2 regions of the Alteromonas sp. KUL17 genome follow, and region 1 is predicted to be linked to the other one. Evidence: predicted binding sites of a transcription regulator. Region 1 holds the regulator's gene; the other holds the start of a gene.
What was found. The regulator MetJ, encoded in region 1, represses methionine synthesis genes. The targets are predictions, from matches to a motif close to TAGACGTCTAGACGTCTA.
Positions count from the first base shown of each region.

Region 2: a site for MetJ is predicted at 3,067-3,084, ahead of msrA (peptide-methionine (S)-S-oxide reductase MsrA). Genes of this name have one in related genera too.

Region 1 covers NZ_BJKJ01000020.1:66,407-75,163, forward strand. The annotation lists gene KUL49_RS15870 (DUF1294 domain-containing protein) at 1-261, shown strand, start outside; gene KUL49_RS15875 (hypothetical protein) at 258-998, opposite strand; partial or broken gene KUL49_RS15880 (SPOR domain-containing protein) at 1,084-1,675, opposite strand; gene priA (primosomal protein N') at 1,807-3,996, opposite strand; gene rpmE (50S ribosomal protein L31) at 4,445-4,657, shown strand; gene KUL49_RS15900 (hypothetical protein) at 4,863-5,180, opposite strand; gene KUL49_RS15905 (malic enzyme-like NAD(P)-binding protein) at 5,860-7,095, shown strand; gene metJ (met regulon transcriptional regulator MetJ) at 7,259-7,591, opposite strand; gene metF (methylenetetrahydrofolate reductase) at 7,753-8,640, shown strand.
Region 2 covers NZ_BJKJ01000036.1:3,996-12,752, reverse strand. The annotation lists gene KUL49_RS19585 (alkaline phosphatase family protein) at 1-961, opposite strand, end outside; gene KUL49_RS19580 (hypothetical protein) at 1,233-2,354, shown strand; gene msrA (peptide-methionine (S)-S-oxide reductase MsrA) at 2,444-2,989, opposite strand; gene KUL49_RS19570 (thiol-disulfide oxidoreductase DCC family protein) at 3,214-3,609, shown strand; gene KUL49_RS19565 (SDR family NAD(P)-dependent oxidoreductase) at 3,599-4,324, shown strand; gene KUL49_RS19560 (sodium-dependent transporter) at 4,636-6,057, shown strand; gene KUL49_RS19555 (NAD-dependent epimerase/dehydratase family protein) at 6,172-6,984, opposite strand; gene KUL49_RS19550 (DUF2884 family protein) at 7,151-7,981, opposite strand; gene KUL49_RS19545 (hypothetical protein) at 8,328-8,519, shown strand; gene KUL49_RS19540 (mechanosensitive ion channel family protein) at 8,595-8,757, opposite strand, start outside.

The DNA of each region.
Region 1 (8,757 bases):
TTGCTTACCATACTGTTTTACGGCATAGACAAATCGGCTGCAAAAAAGGAAAAACGGCGAGTTTCAGAGGCAAAACTGCATATATTAAGCTTATTGGGAGGTTGGCCTGGTGCATTGCTAGCCCAACAGATTTTTAAACATAAGCGTAGTAAATCGTCATTTATGAGAGTTTATTGGGTAACGGTTTTGGTTAATCTCATTTTGCTTGGGCTAATTGCATTTGAAGTGATTAATACGCAGGCATTCATGGTTGAAATTTAGCGAAATCGATACCCTTCAATGTAAAAACCAAAACCACTTTCGTAGCCCTTAACATACACCCATCCTTTATTCGGTAGGCGTTTGTGCTCACTTTCCCTTAAGCATAATCGCCCATCAGACAGGGGACCGTTCTCTTTTAGCAAAAGTGGATGTCGACAGTGCTTAGAGCCGCTTCCTTTTTCATAAGCAAATTTTCTTTCTGTTTCTTGTTTATCGGACGCTAAGTGAAGCGTGTAGGGCAATGCCGTATCAACAAAACTAAACCACAAGAAAAAGGCTAATAGCGGCATGCCAAATAACGTCATTTTTCCACGCAAATCTTTAGTTACATACTGCGCGTATCGTTTATCAACAAAAATAGTGAGGTAATAAAAGGCGCTATAAACAACAGTGAGAAGTACGATGGCCCAATTCGAATTGTCTAGCCAAGAATTGATCACAATAAAATCGGTTAAAACACTTACGAACATTGCGCCAATAAGTACTAAAAAAGTACCGTTACTGATACGTGTTATTGGATGAAGCTCAGACCACTTAGGTCGAGTAAAATACTCTTCTTGAAGGGCGCTATCCGTATTATTCTCAGGTGGCAGCGTTGCCCGCTTAGCAGCGAGCTCATTTTTTGCTGCCTGATAGCGTTCTGGAAAGGCCTGCTTATCAATATTTTCCAGAACGTCCTCAAGCTCTTCTATGCTATAAGCGGCGTAATTTGGTTGTTCGGTGATGGCAATACTCATTGATACTTCCTTGTAAACGCATTCTTTCTCTACGCGCTATTTCAGCGCCATATGCACCGCATTAAGTGTTACCTACAATAAACTGCTACAAATTCCAGTACCAAATTTGGCATGTCGCAATGTTCACTTTACGCAGACTGTGCTTGGCTTTTTCTGCATCACGCTTAGACTCGTAAGGGCCCAGAATAACGCGGAACCAATCGCCGTTGCTGCCAGTGCTGTGTCTGATAAGCGCCTCTAAACCTTGGAATGCAATTTTGGCTTTCATCTCTTCAGCCTGCGCGCGGGTTCTAAACGAGGCGCACTGCATTAAATAGCGTTTGTCAGATTTTTCTTGCTCTTTGACCTCAACTTCTACTTCATATCCTGGAAGGGTCTTAATGTACTCCCATTCTTCTTCAGGAAGCTCAGGTAACGTCTCTTCTGTAGGAGCTACAGGTCGTGAAGCTTGTGTATCCACGTCGTCTTCTACATTGTCTTTTATTGACCACAAAAATGCACCAAAGCCAATCACCAATGCGAATACGCCAACAAGGCGCACAATAGGAAGTTTTCCAGAAACCGGGGCGTTAGATTGCGCATTTGATTGAGCGCTTCTGGCCGGTTTTTCTACCTTTACCAGCAGGCTTCTTTTTTTGAGGAGAGCGTCCACGAGAGACATAATCGCGTTGAGCCATAGTCGGCAATATTCCTACTTGTTATCGTTGTTTGTATGCGTAAGAAAACGTCATATACCAAATCTTTATGAAGCAGCAGCTTTCCTGCACTTCAATCCTGCAGAAATTTTAACGTATTGCTACCCAACAAGCTAACTGAAATCGGTAGGATCAATATCTATCGACCACCTTACCTTCATTGCCTGTGGCAACGCCTGTAAAAATGGCAGCGCCAAACGCAGCGCATTGTGAAGCGGCGCACGCTTTTCATGACTGCATACCAGCATAAACCGAAACCTGCCTTGCCGCTTTTCAATCAAACAAGGAAACGGGCCATTTAACGCAATAGCATGCTGCTGGTGAAATACTTGCTTGCTGTCTTGTAAAAAGCGATAGGCCAAACTGCTGTCGGTCGCTTCTGCGCGAATGACAAACTGGCTAATAAAAGGGGGAAGCCCTGCCGCTTTTCGCTCCATTAAAGCGTGTCTGGCGAAATGCCCATAGCCGTTATGTACTAAATCTTGTAGCAAAGGATGGTGGGGATTGTGAGTTTGCAGCCACATTTCACCGGGTTTACTAGCGCGCCCTGCTCTTCCTGCAAGCTGAGTTACAAGCTGAGCGAGCTTTTCTGGTGCTCTAAAATCGGCACTAAAAAGTGCGCCATCACAATCTAGCACCGCCACTAAGGTTACATGCGGAAAATGGTGACCTTTTGATAGTATTTGGGTACCTACCAGCAGCTGGTACTCTTGGCGGTTTATTGCTTCTAGCGTCTGGTGCAGTTTGTCTTTGCCCCGCACGGTATCGCTGTCTATTCGTACCTGCTTAACACCGGGAAATAAGCTTGTAAGACCTTGCTCGACTTGCTCGGTGCCCGTACCCGCCGTAACTAATTCATTGTGATGGCACGCTTCGCAGTTTGATGGCATTGAGCGCATGCTGCCGCAGTGATGACACTGCAAACGGTTCTGCGCTTTATGCACCGTATACGGGCGGTCACAACGCTTACACATGACGGTTTCGCCGCAGTGATGGCAAAGCAGCGCTGGCGCATAGCCTCTGCGATTCACAAACACCAATACCTGATTTCCCGCGTTGATATGCTGGCGCATTATCGTTAGCAAGCCTTGCGAAATACCGTAGTGAATGGGTTGGTCACGCGCGTCCAACACATGCTGATACGTGCTTTTCGCCCCTCCCGCTCGCTTAGTTAACTGCAAATGGGCATAGCGACCGCTTAGCGCATTATTAAGTGTTTCGAGTGCGGGCGTGGCGCTGCCTAATAAAAGAGGAATATTGTGCTGCTTAGCCCGCATGGCTGCTAGGTCACGGGCGTGATAGCGAAGTCCATCTTGTTGTTTAAAAGACTCGTCGTGCTCTTCATCCACAATCAGCATGCCGGGGTTGTGCAGCGGCGTGAAAATAGCCGAGCGGGTACCGATGATTATCCCGAGTTCACCAGCTCTTGCTCGCTGCCACACCTGTAGCCGTTCTTTATCAGAAAGCTGAGAGTGTAAAACGCCCACTGCAATACCAAAGCGCTTTTCAAAACGTGACACCGTTTGCGGCGTAAGCCCAATTTCTGGCACAAGTATAAGCACTTGTTTTCCGTCGCGCAGTAAGGGTTCGATGGCTTGAAGGTACACTTCCGTTTTACCGCTACCGGTAACCCCTTCAAGCAAACTTACAGCGAAATTGCCCTGCTGACGATTAAGTGCGGCAATGGCAACCGACTGCTCAGTATCTGGAATTGGCTTTTCAGACACCGATAACGAGGCAAGCCAACTGCCTGACTTAAATTCAGGCGCGACTTCTTCAATGCTTATCAATGACTTTTCGACAAGTGCTTTGACCGCAGGTGCGCCATACTGCTTGCGCGCTTGGGACGCTAATAAGGCACCACCGGCCAGTGCAGTAAAACAGGCTTGTTGTTTAGGCGCCCGCGATAACGTGTCTGCAGTCGTTTGCTTACCTTCTTCGGTAAGCATTAACATGTCTTGGGGTGTTGGCGCTGCTGACTCGCCTTTGCGTAATAAGACAGGCAGCATGGCGTGTAGCACTTCACCCGGCGCATGATGATAGTACTGCCACAGCCATTGGGCCATTTTCAACAACACCCCATCTATAATAGGGCTATCGTCCAGTACCGACTCAATGGCTTTTAGCTTGTTGGAGTTTTCAATGTCGCTTTCAGGTTTGTGTAGGGTTTCAACAACTACGCCCACAAGTTTGCGCGGACCGAAAGGCACAACCACTCTTACACCCGCACTTAGTGCGTTATCGTGGGTATACGTGAAAAGTTGGCGCAGTGGCACTGGCACGGCAACTTGGATAAAGGCCATTGCGAAGGTTCTACCTTATTTGACGATTGTTACAGCGCGTAATGCGCTTACTAAGCTTCTTATGTTGAAACTAATTATACTGAGGCTTCTTGCAGACCTATACGTTACAGCAAGTTGAGCTGCTAACAGCTAGCTACACATTTTGCCACTAGAGCATCTGGCCCAGTCTTGAAAGACAAATATTTAAACATACTTTACAGGTAAGCATAAAAGGAATGTTTTTTGTTTGGCCTTTTTATACGGCTACCTTTTTATACGGCTGCCTTGTCTAGCTCTCTTGTTTAGCATTTGGCCAAAAACCGCTTGATCAAGGCCCTGCCATCCTTTATTATGCGCCGCTCTTTTGCGATAGGCTGTTCTTTGAACGACTTATCATTTGAATTAAGTAACGTATGGTGTGCGACTTCGGGTTGTATAGCGATACGGCCTTATTATGTGAGGTAACCCAATGAAACAAGATATCCACCCAAAATACGAAGCAATCACAGCAACTTGCTCATGTGGTAACGTAATGAACATTCGCTCTACGCTTGGTAAAGACATCAACCTAGACGTATGTTCTTCGTGTCACCCATTCTACACTGGTAAGCAACGTAACGTTGACACTGGTGGTCGTGTTGATCGCTTCAAGAAGCGTTTCGGTGCATTGGGCAAAAAGTAAGCCTGATATCGAGTTCGAAAAAAGCGCCTTTATGGCGCTTTTTTATTGCTTAAAATTCACGCTTCACACAAACAAGGTGTGCCAAACAGCGCTTTACCGCCGTTATCCTACGTCAGGCCAGTACCTAGCCAGTGTAACAAGCCCTGCAACTCGCCTTTCTGAAAACGTTTTTAGCTTAATTTGCAACATTCAGCGTAACCTGAACTCAGTGAAGGTTTTTAACATTAGATAAATGCCTATCCCAATTGCCGCCACTCACTTTCTTACACTCTTCTTCGCTATCAAAATAAATACCAACGGGTGCTGACTTAATTGACGCTAAAGCAATATTCACTTGGTTTATGAAGTCTATATCCCAACCATTAGTTAACGCCCGCTGCTTCTCCTGCTCAGTATTAAACACGGCAATCACTTGCGGCGCTCTCCAATGCCCTACGTGAGTTAGCCAAACAAATCCATTATTGGTAGATTTTACGCTTTCGCACACATCGGTTAGCACGGTTATTAGTTTTCTTTCTGTCATATCCTCGCCTTCAGCGCGAATTTTGAGTGGGCTTTCACAGGATTGTATCAGAAATATTGGATGGAGAATTAACGAGGTGTCTCCCTTCGTTCTATTTTCCTGATTTGGGTTTCTGTCCAATGCATTTATGAGAACGTAGATCCCTTTGATAGCTTTGTTTTTATCCTCCACACAATAGACCTACAGAATGTTATGACAAGTCAAAATAAATAGCATGAATGGCAATTATAGCCCCATTTTACTGGTCTAATTAGTACGCCTAACCTACATTGGTATATGAGAATTCTGATCAGATATGTACACAGTGATTGGCTGTGTTAGAGTTGCGATCGGCACTTTGATAGTGAGCATTAATTCTGTGAATAATGCATTGCTTTCAAGACTTATGGCGCTTTTGGGTACATAAACCAGAGGCTTGTATCCATTAAGGTATGTGAACAAAATCAGTAAAGGTTAACGCCTAGTCTGCTTTTCCACATGCCACCTTGGGGCCTATTGATGATTGCTGTAAAACAAAGATCAACAAGCCCTAGTGCTAACAACTATTTATAATCACTTTTGTCATTACTTGGTTGTAACGCGCTTACGTTTATCTACCTATAACTATAACGACAATAAAATAGCTACAGAGCGTGAACGAAAACACCGATGAACCCTACATCTAAGGATACCTTTTTACATGTCAGATTTTAGACAACGCGCACTCGACTATCACGCCAAACCCACACCTGGAAAAATCCGCGTAGAGTTATCTAAGCCAGCAGACAGCGTCGATGACCTTGCTCTTGCCTACAGCCCAGGCGTTGCCGAGCCGGTCAGAGAAATTGCTGAAGATGCAGATAACGCCTATAAGTACACGGGTAAAGGAAACCTGGTTGCCGTTATCAGTAACGGAACCGCAATTTTAGGGTTGGGTAACCTAGGCCCACTGGCATCGAAACCTGTTATGGAAGGTAAAGCCCTTCTGTTTAAACGCTTTGCTGGCCTGGATGCCATTGACATTGAAGTGAAGCATCGTACAACCGAAGAGTTCATTAATACAGTAGCGAATATCGCTGACACATTTGGCGGCATTAACTTAGAAGACATTAAAGCGCCTGAATGCTTTGAGATTGAACAAGAGCTAATTAAGCGCTGTAAGATTCCGGTATTTCATGATGATCAGCACGGTACCGCTATTGTAACTGCAGCGGGCATGCTTAATGCTCTGGAAATTCAGGGTAAAAGCATAGAGAGCGCTAAAATTGTGTGTATGGGTGCCGGTGCAGCAGCGGTCGCTTGTATGGAACTGCTTATTAAGTGTGGTGCCCAGCGTGAGCGTATTTATATGCTAGACAGAAAAGGCGTTATCCATACTCGTCGCGAAGACTTAACTGAGCACAAAAAGCTATTTGCTAACAATACTGACAAGCGTACGCTTGAAGACGTAATGGAAGGTGCGGATATTTTTGTTGGTGTGTCTGGACCGGATGTTTTACCACCAGAAACACTGGCCTTGATGGCTGAAAACCCAATTGTATTTGCATGTTCTAACCCAGACCCTGAGATAAAGCCTGAACTTGCTCACGAAGTACGTAAAGATCTTATTATGGCTACCGGACGCTCGGACTACCCTAACCAGGTTAACAACGTACTGTGTTTCCCGTTTATTTTCCGTGGCGCACTAGATGTTCGTGCAACGGCCATTAACGATGAAATGAAAGTAGCGGCAGTAGAAGCCCTTCGTGCTATCACGAAGGAGCCTGTACCAGAAGAAGTACTAGCTGCCAGTAAGAGTACTAGTCTGACATTTGGTAAGGAGTACATTATTCCTAAACCTATGGACCCGCGTTTATGCGAGCGTATTGCTACCGCCGTATCTAAGGCTGCGATTGAATCTGGTGTTGCACGCGTGCCTGAAAGCCCAGAAGAATAAAATTCTGGCGCATTAGGCAAAAAAATGGAGGGGCTAGTGCTCAACCTTTATTTGCTAAAAAGTGCGCTTAGAGAATACAAGTACATAAAAAACGGCGCCGTGTTGTAGGTTATCAACTAGCAATAACTTACAACAAAGCGCCGTTTCTCTTTAATACCAAATATCAGTCGTCTTCCGACACATCGTTTTCGAAGCTTGGATCAATGCCCATTTCTTCCATAATGCGTCTTGCTTCAGCCGGTACGCGATTAGGATTGTCTTTGCGCAGGTCATCATCGTTAGGCAATGGTTGACCGGTAAACGCATGCAAAAATGCTTCGCACAACAATTCTGAATTAGTGGCGTGACGCAGATTATTGATTTGGCGGCGAGTACGCTCATCAGTAAGCGCCTTAAGCACATTAATAGGTATAGAGACAGTGACTTTCTTTACCTGTTCGCTCTTCTTGCCATGCTCTGCGTAGGGGTGAATATATTTACCGTTCCATTCTGCCATTGTACTAACTCGGTCTACTCTTTTTTATGTTATGAAGAGAAATTCTAAACAAGTTCACGAAAAGGTCAATTGAGCAGTGTAAACCTCTTGACGTCTAGACATATATTCTTTAATTTAGACGTCTAAACGTCTATAAGAATACATTTTTGAGAGAAAAAGCCATGGTTTCTTACGCACAAGGTATCGATGCATTAAACCAGTCCCTGTCGGAACTGCGTGATATTGATGTATCTTTTGAATTCTTTCCGCCTAAAACGGAAGCCATGGAACAGACCCTGTGGAAGTCAGTTGAACGTCTAGCGCCACTAAAGCCAAGCTACATGTCGGTAACCTACGGCGCGAATAGCGGTGAGCGTGACAGAACCCACGACGTAGTAAAACGCATTCAGCAGCAAACCGGTGTCGCGGCGGTTCCTCACTTGACCTGTGTTGATGCTAGCCGTGATGAGCTTAAGCAAATTGCAAAAGACTACTGGGACTCAGGTATTCGCCGTATTGTTGCGCTTCGTGGCGATTTACCGCCAGGAGTAGAAAAGACAGAGATGTATGCCTCTGATCTTGTTGCCTTGCTAAAAGACGTTGCCGATTTTGATATTTCTGTTGCTGCCTATCCAGAGAAGCACCCTGAAGCACCAAATGCGCAGTTTGATTTACTAAACCTTAAGCGCAAAGCAGAAGCAGGTGCCACAGAAGCGATAACCCAGTTCTTTTTCGATACGAGTGTGTACCTTCGATTTAGAGACCGTGCAGCCGCAGCGGGTGTCGACTTAGATATCGTTCCGGGTATTTTGCCGGTAACCAACTACCAAACACTGGTGAAATTTGCGGGGTTCACAAATGTTCATGTGCCGGGATGGTTACACAAAATGTTCGACGGCCTTGATGCCGACGACCAAGCTACCCGTAATCTTATAGGCGCTAACATTGCTATGGACCAAGTTAAAGTACTCGCTAAAGAAGGGGTAAAACACTTCCATTTCTATACGTTGAACCGTAGTGAATTAAGCTACGCCATCTGCCACATGCTCGGCGTGCGTTCAGGCGCTTAATACATACGACAATCAGGACCGTGCTTACGTTTTTTAACGAAGTACTCCACAAAAGGCGCAGTCAATGCGCCTTTATTGTATAAAGCCTGCATTAAACTTTGCCACCAAGGCCGCCCG
Region 2 (8,757 bases), on a different contig from region 1:
AGTTCCAATCGTCGGTAACATCGTGATCGTCAAAGATCATATAGGTAGGAATATGTGCCAGAGCCCTACGTACCTGCGGTAGCTGTTTTACAAAACCGTTAAGCGCCTCGTGTTCTTTGTCGAAATTAGCGTGGTATTTTGGGGGGATCCCATCTTTATCTATATTGATATCAGCCCAAAGCGTGTCGGACCACACCAGTAAATACATAGCGATGATCTCCGCACTGCCAATCAAATGGTTTTGCGCGTTTACTGATGTGAATACCGGTTTTTTCTTAGCACCAAAGAATATTGAAGACAGTACCGTATTGGTCGCAATTTGTGGCAGAAGCTGCTCTCGTTCATAATACCCATGTTCATGTGTGGCAAGTTCATTAGTGTTGGTTACTACTGCCCCTTCCAGTGCTTCATGATAAAGACCTAAACGGTCAATCACGCTGTGTATGGCTTTAAGCATAGGACCTGCGACATCATCAGCGTAAATTTGATCGCCCGTCATCAACAGAAGATCGGGAAAATCATTTTGCTTTTTGAACGCATTTTTATGGAGTACATCTACTTGTGCTAGGGCATCATCACTGTGAAAGTGAGGCTTACGGCATGAGCCGTGCAGTATGGTCTCGGGAGTCTCGGTGTAGTGGAAACATAAGGAAGACTGTCCATCGTAAAGAAGCCCGCGTTGTTCATTTTCCCATGAAGCCTGCTGAGCATCGTCGCTAAAAGATAGCGAGTAACCTATCCGCGCAGTATCTTCGAAGGGCTCTGACGAAGTGAAAGAGAGCAAGTGTATAAATGCGTACTTACCTACGCGTATGGTTTCGCGTTGACAATTGCCGCTGACGACGACTTCATTTGCAGATAGATTTAGCGCAGGTGAATCGGCGTTACTGGTTACTACCCAAATATGACATTCTGTAGATGTCACCTTTCTTACTATCGGACCTGCAATAACTTGGGGCAAGTGCTGCGTAGAAATGACGCTCTCCTTTAATTTTCGTCAATATTAATACACGTAAGCGTGTTAACTAAATATGCTGCACATTAATTGAAAACATGATGACAGCACGACTATTTAACGTTGCCAAATCATATATGTACTCAGCAAATCTGATGTCTATCGCATAACCTTACTCTTTTTTGTGAATAAACGGTATGCTCGATATACTCCCTTACAATTTTTTCAGTTTTACCTTTTGCTCTCGTCTTAATAAACGGAGAGAGGACTTCACACTATGCTAAAATATTTAACCAGTGCTGTGCTAACCACTTTATTGATAAGCGCCTGTAGCGAGCCGAAAGACGTTGTTATAACTCCTGAACCTCAAGACTTAACAGAAGTCACTGTGGGTAAATGGATCCTTGATGAAAAAGGCAACGTTATGTTTGATCCTCAAACCTCAGGGTTAGTGGTGCTAGATGGTCAACTTGTCACTATCGCAGATGCTAGCGCTGATACCACTCAACAGTTGAAACTTCATAGCATTTCACCAGGTACCACAACGCTGAGCGCATCGAGCGAACGCTTTTCATTTTCCAATACCGTGCGCCGAAGCTGCTTTTATAGCTATTTGAGCGAGCAACCTGATTTAGAAGCGCTAGCCGTAGATCCCAGAGACACTAACGTAATTTATACGGTTACCGAAGATGCTACCCGTACCGGCGCATTAAGCCCTCGCTGTGAATCCAAATACGAGGAAACAGGGTCAACAGATTACCCTACCTTGTTGGTAAAATTGACACGAAAAGATAATGGCTCGGTTGAAATGTCGGATGTGCGACCTCTTCAGTTTCCCAACGATTTTGAAGTAGGTAATTTTCCTAACGACGGCATTGAAGGGTTGACGATGGCTGAAGACGGCACGTTATATCTGGCGCTAGAGAAAGATAAAGCAGGACAGCCAAGAATTTTTACATTGTCTGTTGATGAAGACTTTTTCTCGTCGAATGATTTTGCCACAGTGAGCGAGCCTAACCTTCAACTTCCTTCGTTTACTTCAGGTAATCACCCTATCAATGGACTGGCGTTATATACTCATTCAACAGGCGCATCCTATTTGTTTGGCGCAGCAAGAAACGACAATGAACTGTGGGTAATTGATGTGAGTGGCAATAAGCCAACAAAGCGTATCCCTATTACCTTCGACGTTGCCGGCGATCAGAGTTGCGAACAGTACACAATGGATAATTCGTCGATGGAAGGACTAGTAACCATTGAAAATACCTTGTGGATCATTAACGATCCTTGGGAGAAAAACTACCTTAAAAACGCGACGTGTGAAGCGCATAAGAAGCGTTATGAAGACTTAGCGCCTTTATTATTTCCACTAGAAATTAACAGCGTTTGGTTTGAATAATAAGAAAACGAATAGATTGAAAAACAAAAGGGTTGCTTTTAAGCAACCCTTTTTATTGTTGGCTAACGCTATTAATATCGCTGTTTTATTTATGCGTCGCTGCGAAGTCGAGAAGCGAAGGTTTTTTTGAACTTCGCAAGTTTAGGTGCCACCACCATAGAGCAATACTGGTTTTGTGGATTATTTTTGAAGTAATCTTGGTGGTAGTCTTCGGCCTCGTAGTAGTTATTTACTGCTACAATTTCAGTCACTACGGGATCGGGCCAAATCTCTTCTTCTGTAATTTCTGCGATAATTTTTTCTGCTTCAGCTTTTTGTGTATCGTCGTGATAGAAAACCGCGCTGCGATACTGTGTGCCTACATCATTGCCCTGTCTGTTAAGCTGTGTAGGGTTATGCAGCGCAAAGAAAATTTCTAGTATCTCTCGGTAGCTAATGCTGTCGGCATCAAACGTCACTTGTACCACTTCAGCATGGCCGGTATTTCCTTTGCATACCTCTTCATAGGTTGGATCGGCCTTTTCGCCTCCAGCATAGCCAGAAATTGCTTTTTCCACGCCTTCAACGCTATTAAACGCTGATTCGATACACCAAAAGCATCCGCCTGCCAACGTGGCGACTTGTAAATTTGCCATAGTAAAAACCTCTCTTAATCTTTGTCTGTAGTGTGGGTGCGGGTAGGTCACAACACAAGTCATCCAAGCGTGTTTTTTTATCGTATAAACGAATATTAAATAAGAATAATGTGCGAGCTGAGTGAAAGGTTTTAACATGTGAGGTTAGCTGCTTTCTTTCAAGCAGTTTGCAACTGGTAAGAATGCGTATAAACGTGTTCAAAATTTGGCAGAGGTATTCAGTCGTGATTATTTTCTATGACGGGTATTGTCCGTTGTGTATCGCTGAAATGCGTCATTTAAGAAAAAGAGACAAGCACAACAAATTAACATTGGTAGATATTCAGGCCCCCGATTTTTCGAACCGTTATCCAACCATGGATTGGCATGCACTCAATGCAAGAATTCACGGACTTCGTGAAGACGGGACGTTGATAACTGGCCTTGATGTCACTCATGAAGCATGGAAAGCCGTGGGCATGGGTTGGCTATATGCATCGCTTCGCTGGCCTGTTATTCGTCATGTAGCCGATGCTTTCTACAATGTATTCGCAAAGCATAGATACACCATTTCATACCTGTTAACAGGTAAAAAACGCCAGTGCGATCGCTGCATACCAGGAGAAGCCAGTGAAAAATAACGTCCTTATAGTGGGCGCGTCGGGCGGTATTGCGTCTGCGCTTATTGAGCAATATAGCAGTGATGGTGCTAGGGTGTTTGCGGTTAGTCGCGCGCCTTTATCTGACACCAATCATTCTGGGGATGTTACCTATCATCAGCTGGCCGAACAGGACGATAGGCACATTAGCGAATTTGTTGAACAGCTGGCTGAACAGCAGGTTGTGTTAACTACAGTAGTTATCACAACAGGCTTTCTACACCGCGAAAGCGATGGCATTCATCCTGAGAAACGTTTGGAAGATGTCAGCGAGCAGGCCTTAGCGGCTTATTTTTCGACTAACAGCATTATTCCCGCAATGTGGCTCAAGCATTTGGTGAATATTATGAGTAAAGAAGGCTCAACCCTTGTTTGCTTAAGCGCGAGAGTAGGGAGTATTTCAGATAATGGACTTGGCGGGTGGTACGGCTACCGCGCGTCGAAAGCGGCGCTCAACATGTTGGTTAAAACGGCGTCGGTAGAATACAAGCGCAGATTGAAAGACGTGATGCTTGTTTGTTATCACCCTGGGACGGTTGATACGGGGCTTTCTAAGCCTTTTCAAAAGAACGTCGCCGCCAAGAAACTGTTCACGCCTGAGTTTACCGCTAAACAGCTCATTCACCACCTTTCGGCGCTTAATCGAGACCAAGCTTGTCATTTTATCGACTGGAATGGCGAAGTGGTAACTTGGTGATACGGTCTAACATCATTTCAGCAAGTCCAACATCAAGACTTTTTATTTCACTGCTGTTACCATGCTATTTTTGGGAATGGTGCAGCGTATTGATAAGCCCATAGAGGTAGCAATACAACGCGTTGACGCCACACGTGAGTCATAACAACAAACGCCATCCTGATAATAAATAATACCAGTTCGCTCGGCTTGATTCTTACGAATAGTAAGTACCGACAACCAGCATAAATTGTGAGCACACGACGTTTTTGTGCATCACAAGGCGTGATACGGCGAATTGCTATAACAATAACTCAACAAGAGGAAGGGATATGAGCGGGGCCAGAGAACAGTTCGGATCGCGCATAGGTTTTATTTTGGCAGCTGCAGGTTCTGCGGTAGGCATAGGTAATTTGGTAGGGTTTCCTGTCGGTGCAGCTAAAAATGGCGGTGGTGCATTTCTTTTAATGTACGCTATTTTCGTTTTTGCCATTTGTTTACCGGTAATGCTGGCGGAAATGTCAGTAGGTCGCCATGCTAAAAAAGACCCGCTTGGTGCATACAGTGATATAAGCGGTAATGAAAAGAAATGGAAAGTCGCGGGGTGGCTAGCTATTGCTACGCCGTTCATGATTGCCGTTTTCTACATGGTTATTACTGTGTGGCTTTTCGGCTATTTGTTCGAAGCAGTAAGCGGAAATCTAGACAAGTTAGCTAACCCAGAAACCTTTGGGCTGTTTATTAACTCAGAAGCCATCTTTTTATATATGGCGGCCGTTGTTGGTGTGGTCTACCTCATCCTTCAAGGCGGTGTAAAAGAAGGGATAGAAAAAGCGGCAAAGCTGCTCATGCCTGCGCTTTTCGTGATGCTAATCGGTCTCGTTATCTTTGTATTAACCCGCGAAAATGCGATGGCTGGCGTTGAGTTCTACATTGTTCCTGAGTTTTCAAAAATCACTGCTGAAGTGGTGAATGGTGCGCTATCGCAGGCCTTTTTCTCTCTATCGTTGGGCATGGGTATTCTTATAACCTATGGTAGCTACATTGATAAGCGTGCAGATGTACCGAGCGCTGCCAAGCTGGTGGCGTTAACGGATACGGCCGTGGCGTTCACAGCGGGTTTGATGATCCTTCCTGCCATCTTCTCTTTTAACCCAGACATTAACCCTGATGATTTAAGTGAATCGTCAGTGGGTATGATTTTTACTTATCTGCCTAGTATCTTTCTAGCGTTACAAGACTCGATTGGATATATGGGCGCATCGATTGTCGCTAGCTTGTTCTTCTTATTAGTGTTCTTTGCGGCAATTACGTCGCTAGTGTCTATTTTTGAAGTACCTGTTGCGGCGCTTATGGATGAAAAAGGTGTAAGCCGTAAATGGGCGCTTGGGTCGCTAGGAAGCATTATGATTTTGCTAGCCATCCTAAGTGCGTTGTCATTCGGTAAAGTTGATATGCTTACGTCCTTTATGCACTACGCTGGCGCAGATAAATCATTGTTTGATGTCATTTACGATGTGTTCTACGACACGATTTTGCCTTTAAACGGCTTGCTAATTTGTTTGTTTGTTATTTATCGTTGGAAGAGTGCAAACTTCAATGCCTCTTTGGAAGAGGGCAGCAGTGGTTACAAAGGCAGCTGGTTTGAAAAGTACGTGGATATATCGCTGAAAACCTTTATTCCGCTTATTTTACTCGTGATTTTTGTAAACACGGTAGCGGTAAAATACTTCGGGTTGAGCCTATTCGGATAGTCAGGTTTTACAAGAAATGACGTGAGCTAGCAGTGAGCTCAACTTAAAAACGGCAAGCCTAAAGCTTGCCGTTTTTGTTTGTGTCAGAGTATGTATTTTTACTAAGTGTAAAGCCTAAAACATGCGATAGGGGTCGCTATACTCTGGTGTAATATCTAGCCTTGCCCAGCTTTGTGCGGCATCAATCACTTTGCCAGCAGGTTCTGCTTCAGTATCAGAAAAGCGAGGAGCATCAATATCCATCGCCTTCGCTGCATCCACGTAATAAATACCGCGCTTAGGATGAGACAAGCTGCAAAGGTGAATAACATCGTTAAGCGGCTTGCCACAAATGATGGTCGTCAGCGCAGATACAATATCGTACACATGTACAAGGTTTATTCGCTTATTCCCTGCATCTAACTGTTTTCCACTTAACGAGCGGGCGGGGTGACGGTCTGGGCCTACTAAACCGGCTAGGCGAACAATACTGATATCAATCTGACCTCGCTTAGACAATAAATAGTCTTCAATAGTCACGTGGGCTTTGGCCGAGGCTGTTTGCGGCTGTGTAGTGCTGACTTCAGACACTACCTCATTTGTTGCATCGCCGTAAACCGACGTGGTGCTGATAAACACGATATGCGCCACCTTTACGCTGATGGCTGCGTCTATCAACTGCAGCATATTGTAGGTGTATGACGCGAGATCTGTGTTTCTCCTGCCAGGGGGAATATTTAGCAACAAGGTAGCGTTTGGCAAATGGTTACAAAGCGCTGATGTATCTTCGCCCAGGGCATATTCAATTGCGGTGATACCTTGGTCTTGTAACGCGAGACGTTTCTGTTGGCTTCGAGTGGTGCCAACAATATTGACCTTACCTGAAAGTGCTTTGCCCACATAGCTGGCTAACCAGCCGTAGCCACTAATTACTACATTTTGAGTCATCGATTAAATACCCCTTTGTTTAGGGCTTAAGAGTACATTAATTGGAGGGCGGTTGTCGTTAACTGAAAAAATGAAAAACCGACTGGGTTACAGTCGGTTTTCTAAGGTGAGTGGTTAGAGTAGTAAGTCGTTTCGTTTTGCGCGTCTAGTTAGCTAAATGCTCCAACTACATTTTCATTTCGTCGTTGTGGTCATGGTGATTGCCTTGATCAATATCTAACAGGTTCAAGTCATCTAGCCCAGATATGGATGCCTGCATCTTGCCTTCGGCATAATCCGCTTTCTTCAGTACCTTACACAATGCATCGCCTTTTTCTTCTAGCGCAGCCGCTTGGCTTTCTAAGCGATATTCTAAATCTTCACCCCAGCGCTCCATCTTTTGCTCAAACTCAGACATATCACCGCCTTCCCACAACATTTGTGTTCCTACGGCAATAAGTATTCTACCCATAGACTCACTGATTAAAGACTCAATTTGCGCTTCGAATTCTTGCTCCCAGCTTTCGTCAAACCAACCTGGCTCATCGAATTTAGTTGAATCAACGCGAATATTGCCTGCGTCATCATAGAATGAAGTGTTTAGTTTGGTTTCAAGTGAGTCGAACAGTTCACGAAAATCGTCACCCATTTGATCGCCGCCTAACAGTTCAGTAAATACTTCAGTTACTGCCACGTTGGCAATTTGCAGCCCTTCACTGGCGATATTCAAGGTCATAGGGATGGCGATATCAATGTTGTTGTAATATTCACTTACCCAGCGCTGTTGTTCGCTGTCAAGCGATACTGGTTCGCCGTTAATGGTCATATTGTGATGGGAGTCAATCGTCATCACTGAGCCATTGTCCATCTGTACCGTTAGGTCACCTTGGTAATATTGAATATGACCATCAAGCTCCATGTCACAACTGTTGTTTTGAAAGCTGCTGTCATGCGCAAATGCGTGGCCGCTCATTAAAGCACTGGTAAGGGCAACTGAAAGTAATAGTTTCTTAGACATTGTTCATTCCTTAATTTACGTGTGACGCGTTAACGAAAGTGCTCGAAGCAAACTGCAATGCGTTGTAGTGTCACTGTCAGATAGACGCTAACGATACTCGCTGTTATACCTAAGGTAGAGCAATGGCCTTGCCAATATTTAAAGTCTATATCTTTCAAATGGTTAGTAATATTTGATGATTTCTTTATGCTCTGCTAAATACACTATTTAGTGAGATTACCAACTAATTAGTAGTTTTGACTAAGATCAATTAATACCAATAGCGGTACATTTAAGCCAATCCAAGCATGGTTAAATCTTATTTATTGGTGCATAATACCGCCAATATTTTTAAGGGGTTATCACAATGGCTGATTGGATTAATGCAATTATGTTTGGTGTTGCGCTAATTGCCTTTACGCTAGGGCTAAGCAGCATCGTTATGGGCTTTATGACTGCTAAAGCAGGTGCTGAAGGTATGCAGGAAAAAATCGAGTACGGTTTTTTTGGCGTTACTGGTTTAGTACTTTGCTTACTGATGGCCTACGCATTGGCTTAAGCGATAAGCATTAAAAAAACCGGCTATCTCAGCCGGTTTTTTTTCGTCTTGAACAAGTCTTTATTCATCACTGCCTTATCGATTAGGTTCGCTCTTCTCCTGAGCATCCTCAGGCGCATTGTCGCTTTCGGGACTATTTCTATAAGCGCTTTGTTCGCGATGGGCAAGCAGCGACAAATGTCCATCACGTTGATAAGCACGTAAATCGAACAAATCCAGCATAGCCATAACGTGGTCG